Regions from separate parts of the Halomonas cibimaris genome, predicted to be linked through region 1. Evidence: predicted binding sites of a transcription regulator. Region 1 holds the regulator's gene; the other holds the start of a gene.

Region 1 (11,277 bases):
CTGTCTCTTCTCCGTCTCCGGTGGCCGCATGAAAATTCTGTATTTGCTGATTCCCATATCGCTGCTGTTTTTGAGCATCGCCGTCTGGGCGTTTTTCTGGGCAGTGAAGAACAACCAGTTCGATGACCTGGAAGGCCCGGCGTATCGCATTCTCTTTGACGAGGATGAAAACGACCTGACACCGGACGAGCGCGAACGCCGCCGGCACAACGCCGAGGCCGCACGCGAGCGGCGCCGGCAGGCAAAAGAGGACAAAACACCATGAACCCCGCCGGACTTGAGCTGCCGCCGCTGCTGGCGGCCTTCGTTTTTGGGCTGATGGGCGGTGCCCACTGCATCGGCATGTGCGGCGGCATCATGAGCGCGCTGACCTTTGCCGTTCCGCCCAGCATGCGCCACCCGGCCAGGCTGTCCGGGCTGCTTTTGAGCTACAACCTCGGACGCATCTGCAGCTATATGATTGCCGGTGCACTGGTCGCCAGCCTGGGCACGGTGTTCTCGCTTGCCCCGGCCACCCGCGTGATACTGCAAGCGTTCGCCGCTGTGATGCTGATTTTAATGGCGCTTTATATCGCCGACTGGTGGAAAGGCCTTTTGAAAGTCGAGGCCGTGGGCCGACGATTCTGGCGCCACATCGAACCGCTCGGCCGGCGGCTGATGCCGGTCGTCAAAGTACCCCAGGCGTTCGCTCTGGGCGCGGTATGGGGCTGGCTACCCTGCGGGCTGGTGTATTCCATGCTGGCCTGGAGCTTGGCGATTGCCGAACCGGGGCGCGGGGCGCTGCTAATGGGCGCTTTCGGCCTTGGCACCCTGCCCGCTCTGCTGGCCACAGGCCTTGCCGCACGCCAGCTCAGCGCGCTGATTCGCCATCCGGCCACCCGCACCGTCGCCGCGCTTAGCATCATCGGCTTTGCCCTGTGGCAGCTATGGTCGCTTTATCGCATGGCCGGCATGTCCGCAATGAACGGCGCTTAATTGATATAGCTCAACTCCTTCATCACCGGCCACGGCTAGGATAACGCTATCACCGTCGCGTTCTTTCCCACCGGAGTTGTCTGCCATGGCCAGCGCTGCCCCTTCGTCTGTCGATATTGCAGCGCTGACTGCTGCCCGCCAGGACGCCCTACACCGCCATTATGCCGCCGGCGGGTCGCACTATCACGTCTATCCCAACCCCGAGGCGTTTGACGCTACGTTCAGCGGTGACGACCTGTGCCGGGCGCTGGAGCACAGCAACGCCAGCGGCCGCGGGCTGTCTGTGTATGTGCACGTGCCTTTTTGCCGCCAAAGCTGCGGCTACTGCACCTGCCCGCGCATTATCACCCGCGATACCTCCCGGGCCGAGCCCTACCTGTCTCGGCTGGACCGCGAAATGGTGCTCACCTCACGGCACCTGGACAGCGCACGCCCGGTGGAACAGCTGTACTGGGGCGGGGGTACGCCGACCTTTCTGACCCTTGCCCAGATGAGCGATCTGCTCGACCGGCTTGATGCCCGTTTCGGGCTGTCGTCGTCGCCGGAACGCGACTACGCCATCGAAATCGACCCGCGAGAGGCCGACGTTTTTACCCTGCGCCACTTGCAAGTGCTGGGGTTTAATCGGCTAAGCCTTGAGGTGCTGGATTTCAATCCCGACGTGCAGCAGGCCATTCGCCGCCATCAGCCGCGCGTTATGACCGAAACCCTGATGGAAGAAGCCCATCGGCTGGGATTTCGCTCGCTGAACCTGGCTATCAGCTATGGCCTGCCTTCCCAGACACGGCACAGCTTCGCTGAGACCCTGACCGAGATCATCGCCCTGAACCCGGCGCGTATCTCCCTGCAGGACTACGCCTATCATCCCCGGCGCGGCCCGCGCCAGCCGCGCATTCATAACGCCGCGCTGCCCTCCTCCGCAGACCGCCTGGCCATGCTGCAGATCGCCATTGAGCGGCTTGTCCAGGCAGGCTATGTGCACATCGGCATGGATCACTTCGCCCGGCCGGACGACCGCCTGGCCGTAGCGGCCCAACAGCAGACGCTGGGGCGCAACCGGCAAGGCTACACCACGCACGGGCATTGCGATCTGCTGGGCCTTGGTATATCAGCCACGTCGCGCATCGGCCACACCTACGCGCAAAACCCCGCTCGGCTCGGCGATTACGCCAGCGCCCTTGACACCGGCCGGCTCGCCACGGTGAGCGGTTTCCATCTGGACCGCGACGACCGGCTACACCACGCCGCCATTGAACGGCTAATGTGCGATGCCCGGCTGGACCTGACAGCCCTGGGCCGGGATTTCGCGATCGACGCGCCGCGCTATTTTGCCGGGGCCCTTGCCCGGCTGAGCGAAGCGCAGCGCGACGGGCTCATCGAACGCCAGGGCAACATACTCAGCGCTACGCCCAACGGACGGCTCGTGCTTCATCGGCTGGCTCGGGCCTTCGACGCGCATCGTTAGCGGCAAAGCGCCGCCGGCGACTTGTGGCCCCCCTGCGCTTGCTCCCATAATACCCCCGTGACCTACTTCACGGAGGATTCCATGCCGGAACAACTCAGCCGTCGGCGCCCCATGCTGCACGAAACTCGCTGCCAGACCTGCAGCCTGAGTTCGCTATGCCTGCCGCTTGCCCTTGAGCTGGAGCATATGGATCAGTTCGATGCCATTATCCGGCGTCGCGCCCCGCTCAAGAAAGGCGAACCGCTGTTTCGTCAGGGCGACATCTTTACCAGCGTTTTTGCCGTTCGTTCGGGCAGTCTCAAGCAGATTGCCATCGAAGGCGGCGGCAATGACCAGCTCACCAACTTCTACCTGCCCAGCGAACTTGTAGGGCTCGACGGCATCGATGAAGAGCGCTACCCGGGCAGCGCCATCGCGCTGGAAACCACCACCGTCTGCGAGATTCCCTTCGACCGCCTGGATTTGCTCTCCGAACAGCTGCCGGAGCTGCGCGTGCAGCTGTATCGCAGCATGAGCAAGGAGCTGCGCGATGACCGCCGCATGATGCGCCTGCTGTCACGCAAGACCGCCGATCAGCGCATGGCCAGCTTTCTGGTCACCCTCTCCGATCGCTTTCGCCGCCGGGGCTACTCGCCCTACAGTTTCCGGCTGTCCATGTCCCGGGCGGACATCGGCAACTACCTAGGGCTGGCGGTGGAAACGGTTAGCCGCATTTTAAGCCGCTTTCAAACGCAGAAGCTGGTGGCCGTCTCCGGCCGCGAGGTCAATATTCTGGGGATGCCACGCCTTCTTGCCCTGGCCGAGGAAGAAGCCCAGGAAGCGGCGTCTTCGTGAGATAGCCCCGACCGCATTCGCGCAATAAATTGCGCTCCCACACCGCTACCCGAAAAGCCGGCGCGTTTTAGCTCGGCCCGGCCGCTCTCAAACAATAGGGCGCGGGTTTTGTGGGAGCGGACTTTAATCCGCGAAAAATGGCTACCCCCGACACGCCGCTTAGCGATGCGCTCTATCCCACGTTGAGCGCCTGGATGCGCCCGGCGAGCGCGTCTTCCTGCTCGGCTTCCAGATGCGCAAAGTCAAACAGCTTGCGGTCGGCAAGCTGGGAAGGCGCTACGTTGGTCACCGCCTTGAACATGCTTTCCAGCCGGCCGGGGTAGTGTTTGTCCCACTCGTCAAGCATCGCCTTGACGTTCTGGCGCTGCATGTTGGGCTGGGAGCCGCACAGGTTGCAGGGAATAATCGGGTATGCCATCTGCCGGGAATACTCGGCGATATCGGCTTCCTTGCAGTAGGCCAGCGGCCGAATGACGATATTTTTGGCGTCGTCCGAAAGCAGCTTGGGCGGCATGGCTTTCAGGCTGCCGCCGAAAAACATGTTGAGAAACAGCGTCTCCAGAATATCTTCACGGTGGTGGCCAAGCGCAATCTTGGTGGCGCCGATTTCCTCGGCAAAGCCGTACAGCGAGCCCCGGCGCAGCCGCGAGCACAGCGCGCAGGTGGTCTTGCCTTCCGGCGTTTTTTCCTTGACCACCGAATAGGTATCGCGCTCAAGAATATGATAGTCCACGCCCAGCCCGTCCAGGTAGTCAGGCAGTACGTGCTCGGGGAAGCCGGGCTGCTTCTGGTCAAGGTTGACCGCCACCAGCGAGAAGCGCACCGGCGCGCTGCGCTGCAGGCTGCGCAGCATGTCGAGCATGGTGTAGCTGTCCTTGCCGCCGGACAGGCACACCATGATCTTGTCGCCCTCCTCGATCATGCGATAGTCGATAATCGCATGGCCGGTCTGGCGGCGCAGACGCTTTTGCAGCTTGTTGAACTGGCGTTTGCGCTCCACGTCATCGGCGGACGGGGCATCGGGCGTCGGCGGCGCGACGGGTTCGTAGCGTTGCACGGGGTCGGAATGCGGCATAGGAAGTCTGTGCGATTAATGGGAAAGGAAAAGCGCGGCAACGACACCGCCGCTGCCGCCATGATAGCCCCGCTAGTGTAACAACAGCGGGCATTGTCCCACCAATAGCGCCGTGTTCAGGAATACTCCAGATGATAGCGGTGCGACAGCCGCTGCTTGAGGTCCTTGACGATATGCATGGCTTCACGCAGCAGGTCGCGCTCCAGCGACGACAGCGCCTGGACGACCACCCGATCGCGCTGCCCGCTTGCTTCATCGGCCTCCAGCTGACCTTTGAGCCTGAGCTCGCTGAACAGCGACAGCGCCTCGCCCACGTCGTCGGCAAAACCGCGTTTCAGCCGGCCATCCGCCACCAGCGCGTCCAGCCGGGCAAACGTCGATGTGGCGGCAATGCGCCGTTCCAGCGCCATGGTGCGCACGCCGTGAACAATGGGGAAAATACCGCCTTTTTTGATATCAATGCCGTGCTGGGGCTTTTTCAACGAGCCGAACAGGGTTAGCGGCGTCGAAAAGCGCAGCGCCGCCCGGGCAAAGTAGGACAGCAGCAGCTCGTCTTCGGCGCAGTGCTCAAACAGCGTCTCGCGCACGCGCGCCAGCAGTGCCGGATTGCCGGCCACGGCGTGAGCGTCGAGCATAATCGCCAGCTTCATCAGGCTGTCGCCGTCGCGGTCGGCGGCCCAGCGGGCAATGCGCGCCTGCCACTGGCTGACGCTGCCCCGCCATTCGGGGTTGGACACCATAATGTTGCCCGGGCAGGGCGGATAGCCAAGCGCGGCCAGCGCCTCGCTGAAGCGCTCTGTGGTGGTGCCGACAGCGGGCCAGTCGAGATCGTCTTCCAGAATCAGGCCGTTGTCCTGGTCGGTCTTGAGAATCTGCTCGCCGCGTCCTTCGCTGCCCATCACCACCAAACAGCTGGCGCTGCGGTAAGCCTCTTCGACGCAGAAGGTCCAGGCCTTGTGGATGATACGGCCGTTGAGTGCGGCAAGCAGCTCCATGGCAAAGCGCAGCTTGACGCCTTGCGCCATCAGCGCGCTGACCAGCTCCGGGGTGCGCCGGCTGGCGGCGGCCAGCGCCGGCAAGTCGGCGGCCTGCTCTACCTGCAGGCTCACCACGTAGCTGCGGCTGGAAAAATAGCTCAGCACGTCGGCCAGCTCGACCACGCCCACCGGCGTCTGTCCGTCCAGCACCACTACCCGGTCGATCCGATGGCGCGTCATCAGCACCAGCGCCTCGAACAGATACTGCCCCGGCGCGACCGTGACCAGCGAATAGCGCGCCAGCCCGCCTACCGCGCTTTGCCGTGAGGCCTCTTCCACCACCATGGCGTTGAGCAGGTCGGTCTTGGTCAGCATGCCCAGGCCGCTGTCGCCCTCCACCAGCAGGCTGTCGGCGTGGTGGCGGTTAAGCTGTGTGACCGCAGCGGCAATATCGCTATCGGCACGTATCCGCCGGGGCGTACGCATGCAGTCGCTCGCCTTTGCCAGCATGAACCCGGCCATGGTTACCCCGCCCTGGGCACGCTTTTCCATCAGCCGCTGAGCCTTGCGCGCCAGCGACTGACGAAAGTAGGCGTCAAACTCCGGGCAGGCCCGGCACAGCTGCTGAAACAGCACCCGAGGGATGCGATAGCACAGGCATTCCTGCTCGGCGATGAAGCGATAGCGGCTCTGGCCGTTGATCATGCTGATGGCGCCAAACACATCACCGGCGGTATAAAGACCGATACGCGCGGCGCCGTCCGGCAGCGTTGGGTCCACCTCGGCGACCTCTCCGCGATGCACCAGGTACAAGTATTCGCCGGCCTGGCCGGTATCCAGCATTACCTCGCCGCGATTGAAACAGGCAAGCTCCATTCCTCGCCGGGCATGCTCACGCCCTGCCGCGTCAAGCAGGGAAAAAGGTGGCTGAGACAGATCGGCATCGACCATGGCGCCCTCGACGGCAAAAAAGCAGATGGCATCAGTATTGACGCTATACCCCCCTTCGGCACCTATACCATCGTCACATGCCGTTTCAGCGGGCGCGCCCGGGCAGGGCCATGCCCCGGCCGGGAAGCTGATACCTTGGTGTCAAGACCAAAGTCTGGATTTCTTTCCGGCGTTTTTTGCCCACTATAAAAACACGTCGCGCTGGGACGGCGTACCGGTACTATCCGCTGCTGTCGGACGGCGCCGGCTTGCTCCAACCTAACAATCACAAGCGGAGAACCACGCCATGACAGATGACACCACCAACGCTACCGCCTATTGGCGAGCTAACGTGCGTACCATTCTAGGCTGCCTGGTCGTTTGGGCCTTTGTGTCCTACGGCTGTGCCATCCTGCTGCGCCCGCTGTTAGCGGGTATCCCTGTCGGCGGGACCGATCTGGGCTTCTGGTTTGCCCAGCAGGGCTCCATTCTGACGTTTATTGCGCTGACCTTCTTCTATGCCTGGAAGATGAATCGGCTTGACGCGAAATACAGCCTCGGGGAGTAAGCCAGCATGGATCAGTTCATCATCAACATTCTCTTTGTAGGCGCATCCTTTGCGCTGTACATTGGTATCGCCATCTGGGCGCGTGCCGGCTCCACCAAGGATTTCTACGTTGCCGGCGGCGGCGTTCACCCCATCACCAACGGCATGGCCACAGCGGCCGACTGGATGTCGGCGGCGTCGTTCATTTCCATGGCCGGCCTTTTGGCCGCGGGCGGCTATGCCAACTCCACCTATCTCATGGGCTGGACCGGCGGCTACGTGCTGCTGGCGATGCTGCTGGCCCCCTACCTGCGCAAGTTCGGCAAGTTTACCGTGCCGGCCTTTATCGGCGACCGTTTCTACAGCGACACCGCGCGCCTGATCGCCGTGGTCTGTTTGATCATCGCCTCGACCACCTACGTTATCGGCCAGATGACCGGGGCAGGCGTGGCCTTTTCGCGCTTTCTGGAAGTCTCCAACACCGCCGGCATCTGGATTGCGGCGCTGATTGTCTTTCTTTACGCCGTATTCGGCGGGATGAAGGGCATTACCTACACCCAGGTCGCCCAGTACGTGGTGCTGATCATCGCCTACACCATCCCGGCGGTGTTCATTGCCATGCACCTGACCGGCAATCCGATTCCGATGTTTGGCATGTTCAGCACCCACGCTGAATCCGGCATGCCGCTGCTCGACAAGCTCGACGAAGTGGTCACCGCGCTTGGCTTTAACGCCTACACCGCTGATGTGGACAACAAGCTCAACATGGTGCTGTTTACGCTGTCGCTGATGGTAGGTACCGCCGGGCTGCCCCACGTCATCATCCGCTTTTTCACCGTGCCCAAGGTGGCGGATGCGCGCTGGTCAGCCGGCTGGGCGCTGGTGTTTATCGCGCTTTTGTACGTCACCGCGCCGGCCGTTGGCTCCATGGCCCGGCTTAACCTGGTCACCACGGTCTATCCTGACATGGCCCAGCAGACCGAAGACTACGACACGGCCGCACAAAACCCCATTCTCTACGAAGATCGCCCCGGCTGGATTCGCTCCTGGGAAGACACCGGCCTGATCCAGTTCGAGGATAAAAACGGCGACGACCGTATCCAGATGTACAACGACAAAAGCGAAGCCTTTGCCGATACCGCCCAGGCGCGGGGCTGGGAAGGCAATGAGCTTTCGGTCAACAACGACATCCTGGTACTGGCCAACCCGGAAATCGCCAACCTGCCGCCCTGGGTGATCGGCCTGATTGCCGCCGGCGGGGTCGCCGCGGCCCTTTCCACCGCGGCTGGCCTGCTGCTGGCCATTTCCTCGGCGGTAAGCCATGACCTGATCAAAAACACCATCAACCCCAACATCACCGAAAAAGGCGAAATGCTCGCCGCGCGAATTTCCATGGGCGGGGCGATTTTGCTCGCCACCTACCTGGGGCTCAATCCGCCCGGGTTTGCCGCGCAGACCGTGGCACTGGCCTTCGGTATCGCCGGTGCATCGCTGTTCCCGGTGCTGATGATGGGCATCTTCTCCAAGCGCATCAACAACCGCGGCGCCGTCGCCGGTATGCTCACCGGGCTTTTGACCACGCTTTTGTATATCTTCACCTACCTGGGCTGGTTCTTTATCCCGGAAACCAACATGCTGGCCAACACGCCGGAAAACTGGGTGATGGGTATTTCCCCGCAGTCCTTCGGGGCGCTGGGGGCGATCATGAACTTCGCCGTCGCCTTCGCCGTTTCCAGCGTTACGGCGGCACCGCCCAAGGAAATCCAGCTGCTGGTGGAAAGCGTGCGCTACCCCAAAGGGGCCGGTAACGCACCCCATCTGAGCCAGCACTGACCCATGAGGGCACCACACTGATACGGATCAGCACTAACCGGGCGGGCTTCCATACGGAAGCCCGCCTTCTTTCCGTGCGCTTTGTGTTTTCACCGCGTCTGCGTTTGTATACCCTTTCGGTCACCGCACTACGCTTGTCGCGTAACTACGCGCTCTTACAAGGATATGTCCATGATCTGGCATTTGATCGCCGCCGTTTTCTCTGGCCTTGCCGCTGCGGGTATCGGCCTTTTCCTGCGTCAACTCAGCGGTAAACGACTGCCCAAGTGGCTGGTACCGGCCTGCGCCGGGCTGGGGATTCTGGGCTACCAGGTCAGCGCCGAATACCAGTGGTTTGACAACAAAAAAGACCAGCTGCCGGACAGTGCGGTGGTCATTTCCACCGAGCGCGGCAGCGCCGTTTGGCGCCCCTGGACGTTTGTTTATCCCATGGTCAACGCCTTCAGCGTGGTCGATCGCGATAGCCTCACCTCCGAAATGCGAGATGAGACCTCAGTAACCGAGCTGATTATCTACCACTTCAAGCGCCACTACCCTGATGTGGTAACGCCGAGGCCCTATCTGCTCAACTGCGATTCCCGCGAGCTGGTGCCGCTGGATGACGCCACCGGCAAGCCCGTGGTCGACGCCATGCGCACCCTGCGCGACAACGCCCCGCTATACATCACTGTCTGCCGGCCGCCCCGGGAGGTCTGACAGCGGCCTCTGGCCTGACGCACACGGCCATTTCACCTAGAATGGGCGTTTTCCTACCGGCGGTCCGGCCGCCGTACGCCACGGCGGGAGCGTTCGATGTTTTACGCAGGGCTACTCATTGCGGTATCGCTTTTATACATCGCGGTGCTGTTCGGTATTGCCTGGTACGGCGACCGCCGGGCGCGCACCCACGGCGCCAGCCGGCGCCGCCCGCTGATCTACAGCTTGGCGCTGGCGATTTATTGCACCTCCTGGACGTTTTACGGAGCGGTAGGCCAGGCCGCTACTTCCGGCTGGTCGTTTGCCAGTATTTTTGTCGGCCCGGTGCTTACCTTTCTGCTGTTCTGGCCGGTGCTGGCGAAAATGATTCGCGTCGCCAAGCACCAAAACATCACCTCCATTGCCGACTTCATTGCCTCACGCTATGGCAAGACCCAGTCGCTTGCGGTGTTTGCAAGCCTGGTCGCGCTCATCGGCACGCTGCCCTACCTCGCCCTGCAGCTTAAAGCCGTAGCCTCGTCGTTCAGCATTCTGACCGACAGCGCCAGCGCCACCCGTGCACCGCTTTTTGGCGACGCTGCTTTTTACATTGCCGCGGTGATGGCGCTGTTTGCCATTCTTTTCGGCACGCGTCATACCGATGCCACCGAGCACCACGAAGGGCTGATTCACGCCGTAGCGTTCGAATCACTGGTCAAGCTGGCCGCGTTTGTGATTCTCGGCGCGGTGGTCACCTGGGGGATGTTCAACGGGCTCGGCGAGCTGGTGCACTACGCCGACGGCCAGCTCGGCCTTGAGCGTCAGCTGGCCGAACAGGATTTCGCCCACGGCTTCTGGGCCCAGACGCTGCTGGCCATGCTGGCGATTTTTTGCCTGCCGCGCCAGTTTCATGTGGCCGTGGTGGAAAACACCCATACCGACGATGCCCGCAGAGCGCGCTGGCTGTTTCCGCTGTACCTGGCGGCGGTCGCGTTTTTTGTTTTACCGCTGGCCGGGGCCGGGCTGTGGCTGTTTGGCGGCACCGACATCCAGCCCGACACCTATGTGCTGGCGCTGTCCATGGCGTCCGACCACGACTGGCTGGTGCTGCTTACCTTCATCGGCGGCTTTTCCGCCTCCACCAGCATGGTGCTGGTCGCCACCGTGGCGGTATCGATCATGGTGTCCAACGAAATCGTCATTCCCGCGCTTTTTCGCCTGCGCTGGTTTGATACCCAGGCACGCGACTATGGCCGGCTGGTGCTGCGCGTCAGGCGCTTTACCATCGTGGCCGTACTGGTCATGGCCTACGGCTTCTACCGTCTGCTGGCCGAATTTACCTCGCTTTCCTCCATTGGCATGCTCTCGTTCGCCGCCGTCGCCCAGTTTGCCCCGGCCTTGATCGGCGGGCTTTACTGGAAGCGCGGCAACTGGCTGGGCGTTAGCACCGGGCTAAGCGTGGGCTTTGCCGTCTGGGCCTATAGCCTGCTGGGGCCTGCGCTTGTGAATGCCGGCGTGCTGCCCGGCGGCTGGATAACCGCCGGGCCGCTGGGCATCGGCTGGCTCTCGCCTACCGCGCTGTTTGGCCTGCCGCTGGGCGATCCTTTTACCCACGGCGTCATGCTCTCGCTGGGGCTCAACCTTTTCTGCTATATCTTTATCTCCCAGCTGAGCGCTCAGCGGGTCGTCGAGCGCATCCAGGCCTCGCTGTTTGTTGACAGCGTAGAAACCCGCCAGACCTCGATCAATCGCCCCTGGCTGGGGGCAACCACGGTGGGGGACCTAAAAGCGCTGTGCGAACGCTTTCTCGGCGCCGATCAGGTAGCACGCGCCTTTGGCGACTTCGCCCGGCGCGGCGGCACCGACCTTGCCGACGACGCCCGGGCATCCATTGACGTCATTCAGTTTACCGAGCGCTTTCTGGCATCGGTGCTGGGCGCCTCTTCGGCACGTATCGTGGTCAACT
Region 2 (11,277 bases), 680 kb from region 1:
GGCATCTGTAATAGGAGGCATCAATGACTTATCACGATACTCGCCGGCGTTATGGCGCTGTCAGTCTTTTGTTTCATTGGGCGATGGCGCTTCTCATCATCGCCCAGTTCATGGCGCTCGGCGGCTACATCAATGACGGTGAACACTGGATCGGCAACACCATCGTTCCTTGGCACGTCGATATCGGGCTGCTACTGCTCGTTCTGGTGTCACTGCGGGTCCTCTGGATGCTGGGGCAGCGGGAACATCGCCCAGAGCTCCGCGGTCGTCATGCCATGCAGCTGATGGCGAAAGGCGGGCATCTCTTGCTCTATGTTTGCATGATACTGATGCCGGTGACGGGCATTCTGATCATGGTGGGCGAGGGCCATTCCCTGGGGTTTTTCGGCCTCCAGCTTCTCGCCGAGCGCGAGACGGAAATGTCCTGGGCGATCATGCTAGGCGAATCGCACGCGCCGATTTCCTGGCTATTCGTGGCCCTGGTACTCGGCCATTTGGGAGCGGCGCTGTATCACCATTTCGTCAAACATGACGATACGCTCCAGCGCATGACTGCAAGATCGTCGCTGCGGAGTCCGAATAACGGAACAAAGTAACCCCCTCTGTCAGCTTAGTTGTCCAGTTGGCGATTTCGCCTGAATTAACCTCAGAATGGGCAGCATAGGATGGTTCATGCCACATTATTCCGAGGAACGCAAGGCCGTAGTGCTAAAGCAATTGTTGCCGCTAGACAACCGTAGTGTGGCGTCGGTCGCCGCCGAAGCAGACATCGAGGATCAACCCTGTATGGTTGGCTGAAAACATGCCGACAACAAGGAATGTCTGTGCCTGGCAAGCGTAAAACCGGAGACGAATGGTCGGCCGATGCCAAGTTGGCCATGGTGATTGAAACGGCCCCCATCAGAAGCCGAGATGGGCGCCTACTGCCATGAAAAGGGGCTCTTCGTCGCTGGATGTGGAATTCGCCCCTGAGCCGGGCCAGGATATGACCTCCACATGGACAGGAGATAGAGCATGGACGGCACTCAGATTCTACCCCTCGGCCTGGGCCTTGAAGCGCTCTGGGTTCTCAAGGACCAGCACCTGGATACCGCCGTGTCGCCTCATCGCCTGGACCCCTATGTCGAGGCTGAGCGAGGCAGCCTCTACCCTTACCCGGAGTACGGCCAGGCCTGCCCGGCCCATGACTTCGCCGACAAGACCTGGCGGCATCTGAACTTCTTCCAGCACCACTGCTATCTGCATGCACGCGTCCCAAGTGCCAAGAGCATGGTGTCAAGCGCATCGAGGTGCCCTGGGCACGGCCCGGCAGTGACTTTACCCTGTTGTTCGAGCAGGCTGCCATATCGCTGATCAAGGAGATGCCGGTGCTGGCCGTCTCCCGGCAGCTGGAGATTGCCGACAAGCGCCTGTGGCGCATCGTGCACTACTATGTGGGACGGATGCTGTCCGAGGTCGCGGCTACCGGCCTGGATGAGACGGCCTCACGACGCGGCCAGCGCCATGTCACCGTGCTCCTTGACATGCAGCGTCCTCAGGAGCCGGTGATCTGTGCTGTGCCTGGCCATGGCAAGCCGCCATCGAGGCCTTCAGCGCCTTCCAGGCGGCGACCCGGACAACGTGGTCGAAGTCGTCTGTGACATGTCCCAGGCCTTCCTGAGTAGCGTGGCCGAGCACCTGCCCAGCGCCGAAATGACGGTCGACTGGTTCCACATCGTGCAGACTTTCACCAAGGCCCCTGGACGAGGTCCGCAAGCGAGAGCGCCGCCAACAAACTCATCCCAAGGCACTGCGCTGGGCGGTGCTGAAGAACACCGAGGCCGGCAACCTGACAGCCAACCAGGTCACCGCCCTCCAGGAGCTAGTAAGTGACCGTAGCGCCACGGCGGAAGCCTGGATCATCAAGGAGAAGCTGAGGTGGATCCAACAGGCGCCGACGCCACGAGGCGCTCGCTGGCGGATCACCCACTACCTGAACGTGATGCGCGTTGCAGTGGCCGACAACGCGCTCCTGAAACCGATGGCGAAAGCCCTGAATACGCTGGAACGAGATGCCGAGCAGGTGGTAAGGCGCTGGCTCTCCGGCCTGACCAACCGCACCTGGAAGGCATGAACGGTCTGTTCCTGGCCGCCAGGTCACGTGCACGCGGCTATCGGAACGAGGCCAACTTCATCGCCATGATCTATCTGATCGGTAGCCCTGTGGGGCGCATGCTGAATCACACTCAATCCACATGAAGTGACGAAGAACCCAAAAGAGCCGTCAATCACGCGGAACCCGACAGCTAATATCTTGAGTCGCTCGTTACTCAACGTGTTTTATCTTTGAGCTGGGGAGGAGGCATTTGGTATAACTTTGGCTCCAGACAATAGTGTCTCATAAAAATCCGGCGTATTGGCAATGCGAGAAGTTGAGTTAATTGTAATTAAATATTTAAACCCATTTTTTTAATAGCATCTTTAGCAGATGATATTGAATTCAAACAATAAGCGCAGCACCTGCAGTATCCAAGGCTCCTGAGTATTCTCCCAGAAACACCTGTGCGGGTGTCCGATAGCCGAGTGTTTCCCGGACAGTCTGCATCGTGCACAGGAGTTCTGAACAATTTCGAGGATCGTGCAGAGGTCTGCTGACACGTTTCGTTAACAAATCCGCTGCACACCGGATGCCTCACCCGATGAGCTAGCGCAATCGTCTCCCGATAATGATCACTGGGCAAACTCGTCGTGCAAACGTTCCAGAGACTCCGGGACTCGCTTCCCATAGGTTGCCAGCGCAAGCAGAACGGCGCGCCCGTCCGAAGGACTGCCGGGATGGTTTCTGACAGGCAGGCAAGAAGTGCGAATCCCTCTCACCCGCCTATTAATGACCTGGATCATTTTTTTGCCGCCGGGAAGTACCTAGACTCCATAGGCACAACATATGGTGTTTTTGTTTATGCTTGATACCATATATAGAAATCCGGTCAGTGAAGGAGTGCTCCATGGAAAGCCCGCAGCCTGGTACCGTCGGGGTGGCATCGACGATCAATGAATATCTGCAGCGCGCCGACTGGCGCGTCAATGCCAACGCCAATCAGGGCTATTCCCTGGGCGGGCTGATTCTCAACGCCTCGGGCAAGCTGATCGCCAACTACTGGCTGGACGAGGTCTACCCCGCCGCGGTGGGCGACGCCCATCGCGAGGGCGACCTGCATATCCACGATCTGGATATGCTCAGCGGCTACTGCGCCGGCTGGTCGCTGCGCACCCTGCTGACCGAAGGCTTCAATGGCGTGCCGGGCCGGGCAGAGAGCGCGCCGCCCCGGCACCTTTCCAGTGCCCTGGGGCAGATGGTCAATTTCCTCGGCACCTTGCAGAATGAGTGGGCCGGCGCCCAGGCGTTCAGCTCTTTCGACACCTATCTGGCGCCCTTCGTGCGCCTCGACCGGCTCGACTACCCGGCAGTGAAGCAGGCGGTGCAGGAGTTCATCTACAACCTCAACGTGCCCTCGCGCTGGGGCAGCCAGACGCCGTTCACCAATCTGACCTTCGACTGGGTCTGCCCGGCGGACCTGCGCGACCAGGTGCCGGTCATCAGCGGCCAGGAGCAACCCTTCACCTACGGCGAGCTGCAGGCCGAGATGGACCTGCTCAACCGCGCCTATCTGGAGGTGATGGAGGCAGGGGACTGCCGCGGCCGGACGTTCACCTTTCCGATCCCCACCTACAACATCACGCACGACTTCGACTGGCACAGCGACAACGCCGAGCGGCTCTTTGCGCTAACCGCCAAGTACGGCCTGCCGTACTTCCAGAACTTCCTCAACTCGGACCTGGAGCCGCACATGGTGCGTTCCATGTGCTGCCGGCTGCAGCTGGATCTCAGCGAGCTGTTCAAGCGCGGCAACGGCCTGTTCGGCAGCGCCGAGCAGACCGGCTCGCTGGGCGTGGTGACGATCAACTGCGCACGCCTGGGCCACCGCTTTGCCGGTGACCGGGCGGGGCTCTATGCCGAGCTGGACCGGCTGCTCGAGCTGGGCCGCGACAGCCTGGAGATCAAGCGCGAATGCATCCAGAAGTGGATGGACGGCGGCCTTTATCCCTACAGCCAACGCTACCTGGGCACGCTGCACAATCATTTCTCGACCCTGGGGGTAAACGGCCTCAACGAGATGGCGCGCAATATCAGCGACGATTACTACGATATCGCCGACCCTGAGGGACAGCAGCTGGCGGTCGAGGTGTTGGAGCATGTGCGTGAGCGGATGCGTGAGTTCCAGGAGAGCACCGGTCACCTCTACAACCTGGAGGCAACCCCGGCCGAGGGGACCACCTACCGTTTCGCCAAGGAGGACGCCAAGCGCTTTCCCGGTATTCTGCAGGCCGGGACGGCCCAGGCGCCTTACTACACCAACTCCAGCCAGCTGCCGGTAGGCCATACCGACGATCCCTTCGAGGCGCTGATCCACCAGGATCCGCTGCAGACGCGCTATACCGGCGGCACCGTGCTGCATCTCTACATGCGCGAGCGGCTCTCTTCGGCCAGCGCCTGCAGGAAGCTGGTCCACACCGCTCTATCGAGCTTTCACCTCCCCTATCTCACCGTGACGCCGACCTTCTCGATCTGTCCGGTGCACGGCTATCTGGCCGGCGAACACGAGTTCTGCCCGAAGTGCGACGACGCCCTTCTGGCACAGCGCGCCTCCCAGGCCGATACCCCGGCCTGAGGCATTGCCGACCCGTGAACGGGTCATCATCGTAAAGAGGAGCTTTTCATGAACCACTCCACCGAAACCCTGCCCACCGAACAGCGTCAGCGCTGCGAAATCTGGACTCGGGTGATGGGCTATCACCGCCCGGTCAGCCAGTTCAACCACGGCAAGCAGTCCGAACACTACGAGCGCTGCCACTTCCGGGAGCACGCCACCACCCGTTAAACCCACCACCACGCCGGACGCCTGCGGGCGTCCGGTCGGAATTTGCCGCTATGTCCCCCATTGAATCCCGTCGGCCGCAGTTGCCTGTGGCCGGCCTGACACCCATGACCACCCTGGACTATCCCGACCACCTCGCCTGCGTGGTTTTCCTGCAGGGCTGCCCCTTGCGCTGCGGCTACTGTCATAACCCGCAGATGCTCGAACCGAGAAAGGCCAAGCCCGATGAGTGGGCGGAGATCGAGGCCTTCCTTGACAGGCGCCGTGGCTTGCTGGAAGGCGTCGTGTTCAGCGGCGGCGAGCCTATGCTGCATGCTGATTTGCCGCTGGCCGCCGCGCGGGTTCGCGCCCTGGGCTTCAGGGTCGGGTTGCACACTGCCGGCGTTTATCCCCGGCGCCTGAAGGCGCTGCTGCCCTGGCTCGACTGGGTGGGGCTGGACGTGAAGGGTAGCGCCGAAAACTTCGACGTCATTGTCGGCCGACGCGGTATGGCTGCTGCCCATCGGGAGAGTCTGGCCCAGCTACTGGCCAGCGATGTCGCCTTCGAGTGCCGCACGACCGTCCACTGGCGCGACTGGACCCTGGCATCGCTACGCGATTTGGCCCTATCGCTGTCGGCGCAGGGAGTGACGCATTATGCTATCCAGATGGCACGCCCTCAGCAGTGTCTGGAAGAAGCCTACACTCAACCGGTGACAACGGCCCCGACGACTGCCGAGCTGCACGATCTCGTGCATCGCCTGCAGCCTGCCTTTCAACACCTGGAGCTGCGCGAAGGAGTGGTTTAGTTCGGTTGCGGAGCCTCTTTCGACGCCTGCTCGCCGTTACTGTCATTTTCAGCAAGTGGCTGATCGTCTCCACCACGGATCGCTGGGACAGCAGCGCCGAGAAAATGCTGGAAAACCAGGCTCTGATCCTGGTCGTCCCTCATGTCAGGATTTTTTTGAGCTTCTGCAAGGCCCTGTTCCGCTGCGCCCGGAAGAACCACTTGATGGCTTGAGTGTAGTTCTGGGGAACGCCCCTGCCTTCGCCATATAACAAGCCGAGACCGAATTGCGCCTCGATAATGCCCTGTTCCGCGGCCTGGCGAGTCCATTCAGCGGCTTGAGTATCGTCCTGGGAAACACCCTCGCCTTTGAGGTACATAATGCCCAGGTTGTGCTGCGCGTCGGCAATGCCCTGTTCCGCGGCCTGGCGGTACCACTTGACAGCTTGGGTGTCGTCCTGGGTGACGCCCCTGCCGTTGACGTACATGACGCCCAAATTGTGCTGCGCGCCGGCAAAACCCTGTTCCGCCGCCTGGTGGTACCACTCGACGGCTTGGGTGTCGTCCTGGGGGATGCCCCTGCCTTTGTCGTACATGACGGCTAGATTGTACTGCGCGGCGGCAAAGTCCTGTTCCGCGGCCTGGCGGAACCACTCAGCAGCCTGGGTGTAGTCTTGGGGAACTCCTATGCCGTTGTGGTACATGACGCCCAGATTGTGCTGCGCGGAGGCAAGGCCCTGTTCCGCGGCTTGGCGGAACCACTCAGCAGCTTTAGTGGTGTTCCGAGGAAAAACGCCCCTGCCGTTGAGGTACATGGCGCCAAAATTGTTCTGCGCTTGGGCATCGCCTTGTTCAGCGCGGTGTTTAGTATCGCTCTGACTGAGGTCGTCGAACCCGTTAACGCCAGTAAGCGAACGGGCGTAGATCACCAATACCACCCCTGCGATCACGGGGCTGACACACAGCAGGGCCCGTAACACGGTATCCAGCTCCATCATGCCTCCTTGCCCGCCTGGTGGAGTCTTCCCAGGAGAGCCATTTCCCCGGTGCTTTGTTTTCCTTGGCCGCTGCGTGTCAGGGGTCTGGGCGGCGTCGTTCGCTCTGGCAGTGTCTCCGTACGCTATTTACACCCCTTAGCCCGGCTTATTCATGAGGCTGGCTTGAAAATAAAGATGGCGAGGGGTTTCTCTTGTAGAATCAGGATGTTCCAGCCAGAACTTGATTCAAGAGGACCTCTCGCCATGGGTGAAAGATTATCGTCGTGGACGCCTTCCTGCAATGGTTCTGTTCGGGCCGAGCTAAGCGGCCACCGCACCACCAGCGACAGCGGTGCCCTGCTGCTGCGTGAAGCCCTCGACAACAGCGGTGTCATCCAGGCGCTGGAAGAGAGCCTGGTCGACCGGCGTGATCCACTGCGTATTCGTCATTCCCTGGCCAGCCAGCTGCGAACCGTCGTGTTGCAGCGCGCCATGGGGTGGATCGACCTGGACGATACCGACACGCTGCGTCACGATCCGCTCTGGCAGCTGGCGTGCAGCGATGCACGCGGGATGACGCCTCTGGCACAGGACCGTCCGTCGCAGGCGACGCTGTCGCGGCTGCTGGCCTGCCTCGGAGGGCCCGATAACATCGATACCGTGCATGAAGGCCTGTTGCGCCTGGCGATCTGGCGCCTGGCATCGCTGAACCACGGCGAGCAGCCCGATAACCTGACGCTGGACATCGACGGCCTGCCGATCGAGGTCCATGGTCGTCAGGGCGGGTCGGCCTTTCACGGGCTGTACGGCACACGCATTTATTCGCCGCTGGTGGCCTCGCTGGCCGAGACCGGTGACATGGTCGGCGGCCTGCTGCGCGAGGGTAACGCGGGCCCTGCCGAGAACGCCGATACCTGGATCCCTCACCTGGTACGGCGCCTCAATGAAGCCACCGGTGCGACAGTGACAGTGCGTATCGATGCCGGGTTTACCGGCAACGATACGCTGCTGGCCATGGAAGAGCGTGATATCGGGTACCTGGGCCGGCTGCGCAGCAACAACACCCTTCAGACGCTGGCGGCGCCGTATCTCAAGCGGCCGCCCGGCCGACCCCCGGACCAGCCCCGGGAATGGTGCCATGACCTTGAATACCGGGCCGACAGCTGGCCCGCGCCACGGCGCGTCGTGCTGGTGGTTCAGGAGCGCCCCGACGACCTGTTGCTCCACGCCTTCTTCCTGGTGACCAACCTGAGTCGGTACCACTGGCCGCCGGAAAAGGTGTTATCGCTGTACCGCAAGCGCGGCAGCGCCGAGGCGCACATGGGCGAGGTCAAGTCGGCGCTGGATGTCCACCTCTCGTCGACCGATCGCGGCGCCTCCACCGAGCAGAACGTGATGGATCGCAACGAGGCGAGTCTTCTGCTGAGCCTTTACGCCTATCAGGTGCTGCATGGTCTGCGTTGCGTGCTGGAACGGCAAACCCGACAGGGCTGGAGCCTGATCCGGATGCGTGAGCAGGTCCTCAAGGTGGCCGCCACCCTGATCCTCCACGCCCGACGTATCACGGTCCACCTCGGCGCCGCTGCCGATAAATGGTGGCCGACTCTGCTGAAAGGGCTACCAAAACTGACGGCTTTGCGCTGACGCCTCAGCGGTCGCATAAGCAAGACAGTGAGACGCCGGTCCTGTCGATGACCGGCGGTTCCGGCTGCCCGGATGACCGACGACAAGGCAGGGAAGGGGCTGAATAACGGCGATAACAGCCGGACAGAGCGTCACCGGAAGACGATGCCGTCTCGAAATCGGCGTTCGGCGACGAGCTACCGGCTCCCCGGGGCTTCAGGATGCCCAATCAGCGTTCCGGTGAATAAGCCGGGGGTACGGGACCCGCCAGTCAGCGAGACGCGACGTCGTGACCTATATCGAGATGGAGTACAACAGCTGCCGGCTGCACTCCACTCTTGGCTACCAAGCGCCAAGGGAAATAGAAAAAATCGCCGAAGCAGCTTAATAAAAGTGTCCGCTACGACTTGACCAGAACACCGGAATGAGTCCTGAGCCTATGTCACTCTCCATGATTGAACTTGCATTAAAAGCAGTTATTCCATTTGCTCTTATTTTCTTCGGGATCAACAGAATTTCAACCATCCCGCATGGCAGCGATGGTCGTATTCTTTATTTGAATCCACCATTTCGTAAGTGCTTATTCAAAATTAATCGCGTATTCAGTGCCATAACCACCAAGTAGGCGGTGTACCTCATCACAGAGGCGATCAAAAGAGAGATAGGCTCCCAGCGGCAACCATGCATACTTCATTTGCCGCCACAGTATCTCAATCAAGTTCAGCTCTGGTGAGTAAGCCGATAGGTAAACCAGGTGCACGCGATGCGACATCCACTCAAGTATCTTCCGCCTGAAGGCCTTGGAGCGATGCATGCTGGCGTTATCAAGCACCACGACAGCAAAGGTATCGGGATCTTTCTGCGCCACAAACTGATCGAACGCCTCGATAACAATTTGCGTGGTGACCGACTCAGTCGTCGTGTGATAAACCAATTTCCCCGCTCGGCTGAGGAATCCCAGCACGTTCAGCCTTCGGCTATGTGAGTAGGCCGTTATCTCACATGGTTCGCCGACAGGGCTCCAGGCGTAAGGGACTGACGACGACTGTGAAAAGCCTGATTCATCAAAATAGTAGAGCTCATGGTCACCGAGATCTTCCCATTGCTGAAGTACCTTGATGAGGCCTTGGGTGTTGCGGAAATCCGTTTCGTTGCGCCGTTCCTTCAGCGAATGCCGGATCCGTTTGAAGCTGAAACCGTTTTTTTTAGCGCTCTACGAAGCGTGATCAGGCTAACAATTTTCCCCGTTTCTTCCTGAAAGCGGGCATGCAAGGAGCGAAGCTGATGGGGTTGCTCAGCGACCAGCTCCTGTAGCCGCTGATGGTCCGCATCATCTAGGGCCGGTGTGCGTCCACTCCGTGGCTTGTCGATCAACCCGTCGAGGCCCGACACTTCCCACTTCTTGAGCCATATGGATACGGCATCACGGCGAACCTGCAGTATCTCACTGATTTGGTTGATTGTATGACCCTGATCACTCAGCAAAATAGCATGGGCACGACGGCGCAGAGCGCACTTCTCACCATGGTGATAAGCAGAAAGCAGCGTGTGCAGTTCAGATTCAGATAGTGATTCGACGAAGCGCCTTGCCATTATTCTGTCCGCTTTTTGTCAGAAATTTGGGCACCCATTATGCACGAATATTTTGGATCAGGCACTTAGATCGGCAAGCTTTGAAGCAACACTTCCATGCTTTCGCTTTGTACACGTGCTGAGTAAAGAAGATCCAGATTCTCCATTATCCCGGCTTATTCATGAGGCTGGCTTGAAAATAAAGATGGCGAGGGGTTTCTCTTGTAGAATCAGGATGTTCCAGCCAGAACTTGATTCAAGAGGACCTCTCGCCATGGGTGAAAGATTATCGTCGTGGACGCCTTCCTGCAATGGTTCTGTTCGGGCCGAGCTAAGCGGCCACCGCACCACCAGCGACAGCGGCGCCTTGCTGCTGCGTGAAGCCCTCGACAACAGCGGTGTTATCCAGGCGCTGGAAGAAAGCCTGGTCGACCGGCGTGATCCACTGCGTATTCGTCATTCCCTGGCCAGCCAGCTGCGAACCGTCGTGTTGCAGCGCGCCATGGGGTGGATCGACCTGGACGATACCGACACGCTGCGTCACGATCCGCTCTGGCAGCTGGCGTGCAGCGATGCACGCGGAATGACGCCTCTGGCACAGGACCGTCCGTCGCAGGCGACGCTGTCGCGGCTGCTGGCGTGCCTTGGGAGTCATGACAACATCGATACCGTGCATGAAGGCCTGTTGCGCCTGGCGATCTGGCGCCTGGCATCGCTGAACCACGGCGAGCAGCCCGATAACCTGACGCTGGACATCGACGGCCTGCCGATCGAGGTCCATGGTCGTCAGGGCGGGTCGGCCTTTCACGGGCTGTACGGCACACGCATTTATTCGCCGCTGGTGGCCTCGCTGGCCGAAACCGGTGACATGGTCGGCGGCCTGCTGCGCGAGGGTAACGCGGGCCCTGCCGAGAACGCCGATACCTGGATCCCTCACCTGGTACGGCGCCTCAATGAAGGCACCGGTGCGACAGTGACAGTGCGTATCGATGCCGGGTTTACCGGCAACGATACGCTGCTGGCCATGGAAGAGCGTGATATCGCGTACCTGGGCCGGCTGCGCAGCAACAACACCCTTCAGACGCTGGCGGCGCCGTATCTCAAGCGGCCGCCCGGCCGACCCCCGGACCAGCCCCGGGAATGGTGCCATGACCTTGAATACCGGGCCGACAGCTGGCCCGCGCCACGGCGCGTCGTGCTGGTGGTTCAGGAACGCCCCGATGACCTGTTGCTCCACGCTTTTTTCCTGGTGACCAACCTGAGTCGGTACCACTGGCCGCCGGAAAAGGTGTTATCGCTGTACCGCAAGCGCGGCAGCGCCGAGGCGCACATGGGCGAGGTCAAGTCGGCGCTGGATGTCCACCTCTCGTCGACGGATCGCGGCGCCTCTACCGAGCAGAACGTGATGGATCGCAACGAGGCG

Evidence for each region. Region 1 encodes FNR, which switches genes on or off when oxygen is low (the NO sensors DNR and NnrR bind a similar motif). Its sites were predicted from a motif close to TTGATNTANATCAA; they were not measured.
Region 2: ACZ415_RS04920 (ribonucleoside triphosphate reductase) is a predicted target of FNR. The motif match lies at 2,867-2,880, and genes of this name have one in related genera.

Annotation. Positions count from the first base shown of each region.
Region 1 is NZ_AP043828.1:389,184-400,460, forward strand. Features, by position in the region: gene ACZ415_RS01840 (heavy metal translocating P-type ATPase) at 1-32, shown strand, start outside; gene ccoS (cbb3-type cytochrome oxidase assembly protein CcoS) at 29-265, shown strand; gene ACZ415_RS01850 (sulfite exporter TauE/SafE family protein) at 262-975, shown strand; gene hemN (oxygen-independent coproporphyrinogen III oxidase) at 1,061-2,440, shown strand; gene fnr (fumarate/nitrate reduction transcriptional regulator Fnr) at 2,522-3,274, shown strand; gene ttcA (tRNA 2-thiocytidine(32) synthetase TtcA) at 3,447-4,349, opposite strand; gene ACZ415_RS01870 (DUF294 nucleotidyltransferase-like domain-containing protein) at 4,466-6,277, opposite strand; gene ACZ415_RS01875 (DUF4212 domain-containing protein) at 6,564-6,824, shown strand; gene ACZ415_RS01880 (sodium:solute symporter family protein) at 6,831-8,636, shown strand; gene ACZ415_RS01885 (hypothetical protein) at 8,808-9,332, shown strand; gene ACZ415_RS01890 (PAS domain-containing hybrid sensor histidine kinase/response regulator) at 9,429-11,277, shown strand, end outside.
Region 2 is NZ_AP043828.1:1,069,502-1,080,778, reverse strand. Features, by position in the region: gene ACZ415_RS04930 (cytochrome b) at 24-596, shown strand; partial or broken gene ACZ415_RS04925 (ISL3 family transposase) at 1,015-2,238, shown strand; gene ACZ415_RS04920 (ribonucleoside triphosphate reductase) at 2,985-4,709, shown strand; gene nrdD (anaerobic ribonucleoside-triphosphate reductase) at 4,758-4,919, shown strand; gene ACZ415_RS04910 (anaerobic ribonucleoside-triphosphate reductase activating protein) at 5,024-5,704, shown strand; gene ACZ415_RS04905 (tetratricopeptide repeat protein) at 5,844-6,677, opposite strand; gene ACZ415_RS04900 (IS1380 family transposase) at 6,885-8,303, shown strand; partial or broken gene ACZ415_RS04895 (IS3 family transposase) at 8,539-8,670, shown strand; one part of gene ACZ415_RS04890 (IS630 family transposase) at 8,863-9,491, opposite strand; one part of gene ACZ415_RS04890 (IS630 family transposase) at 9,491-9,875, opposite strand; gene ACZ415_RS04885 (IS1380 family transposase) at 10,090-11,277, shown strand, end outside.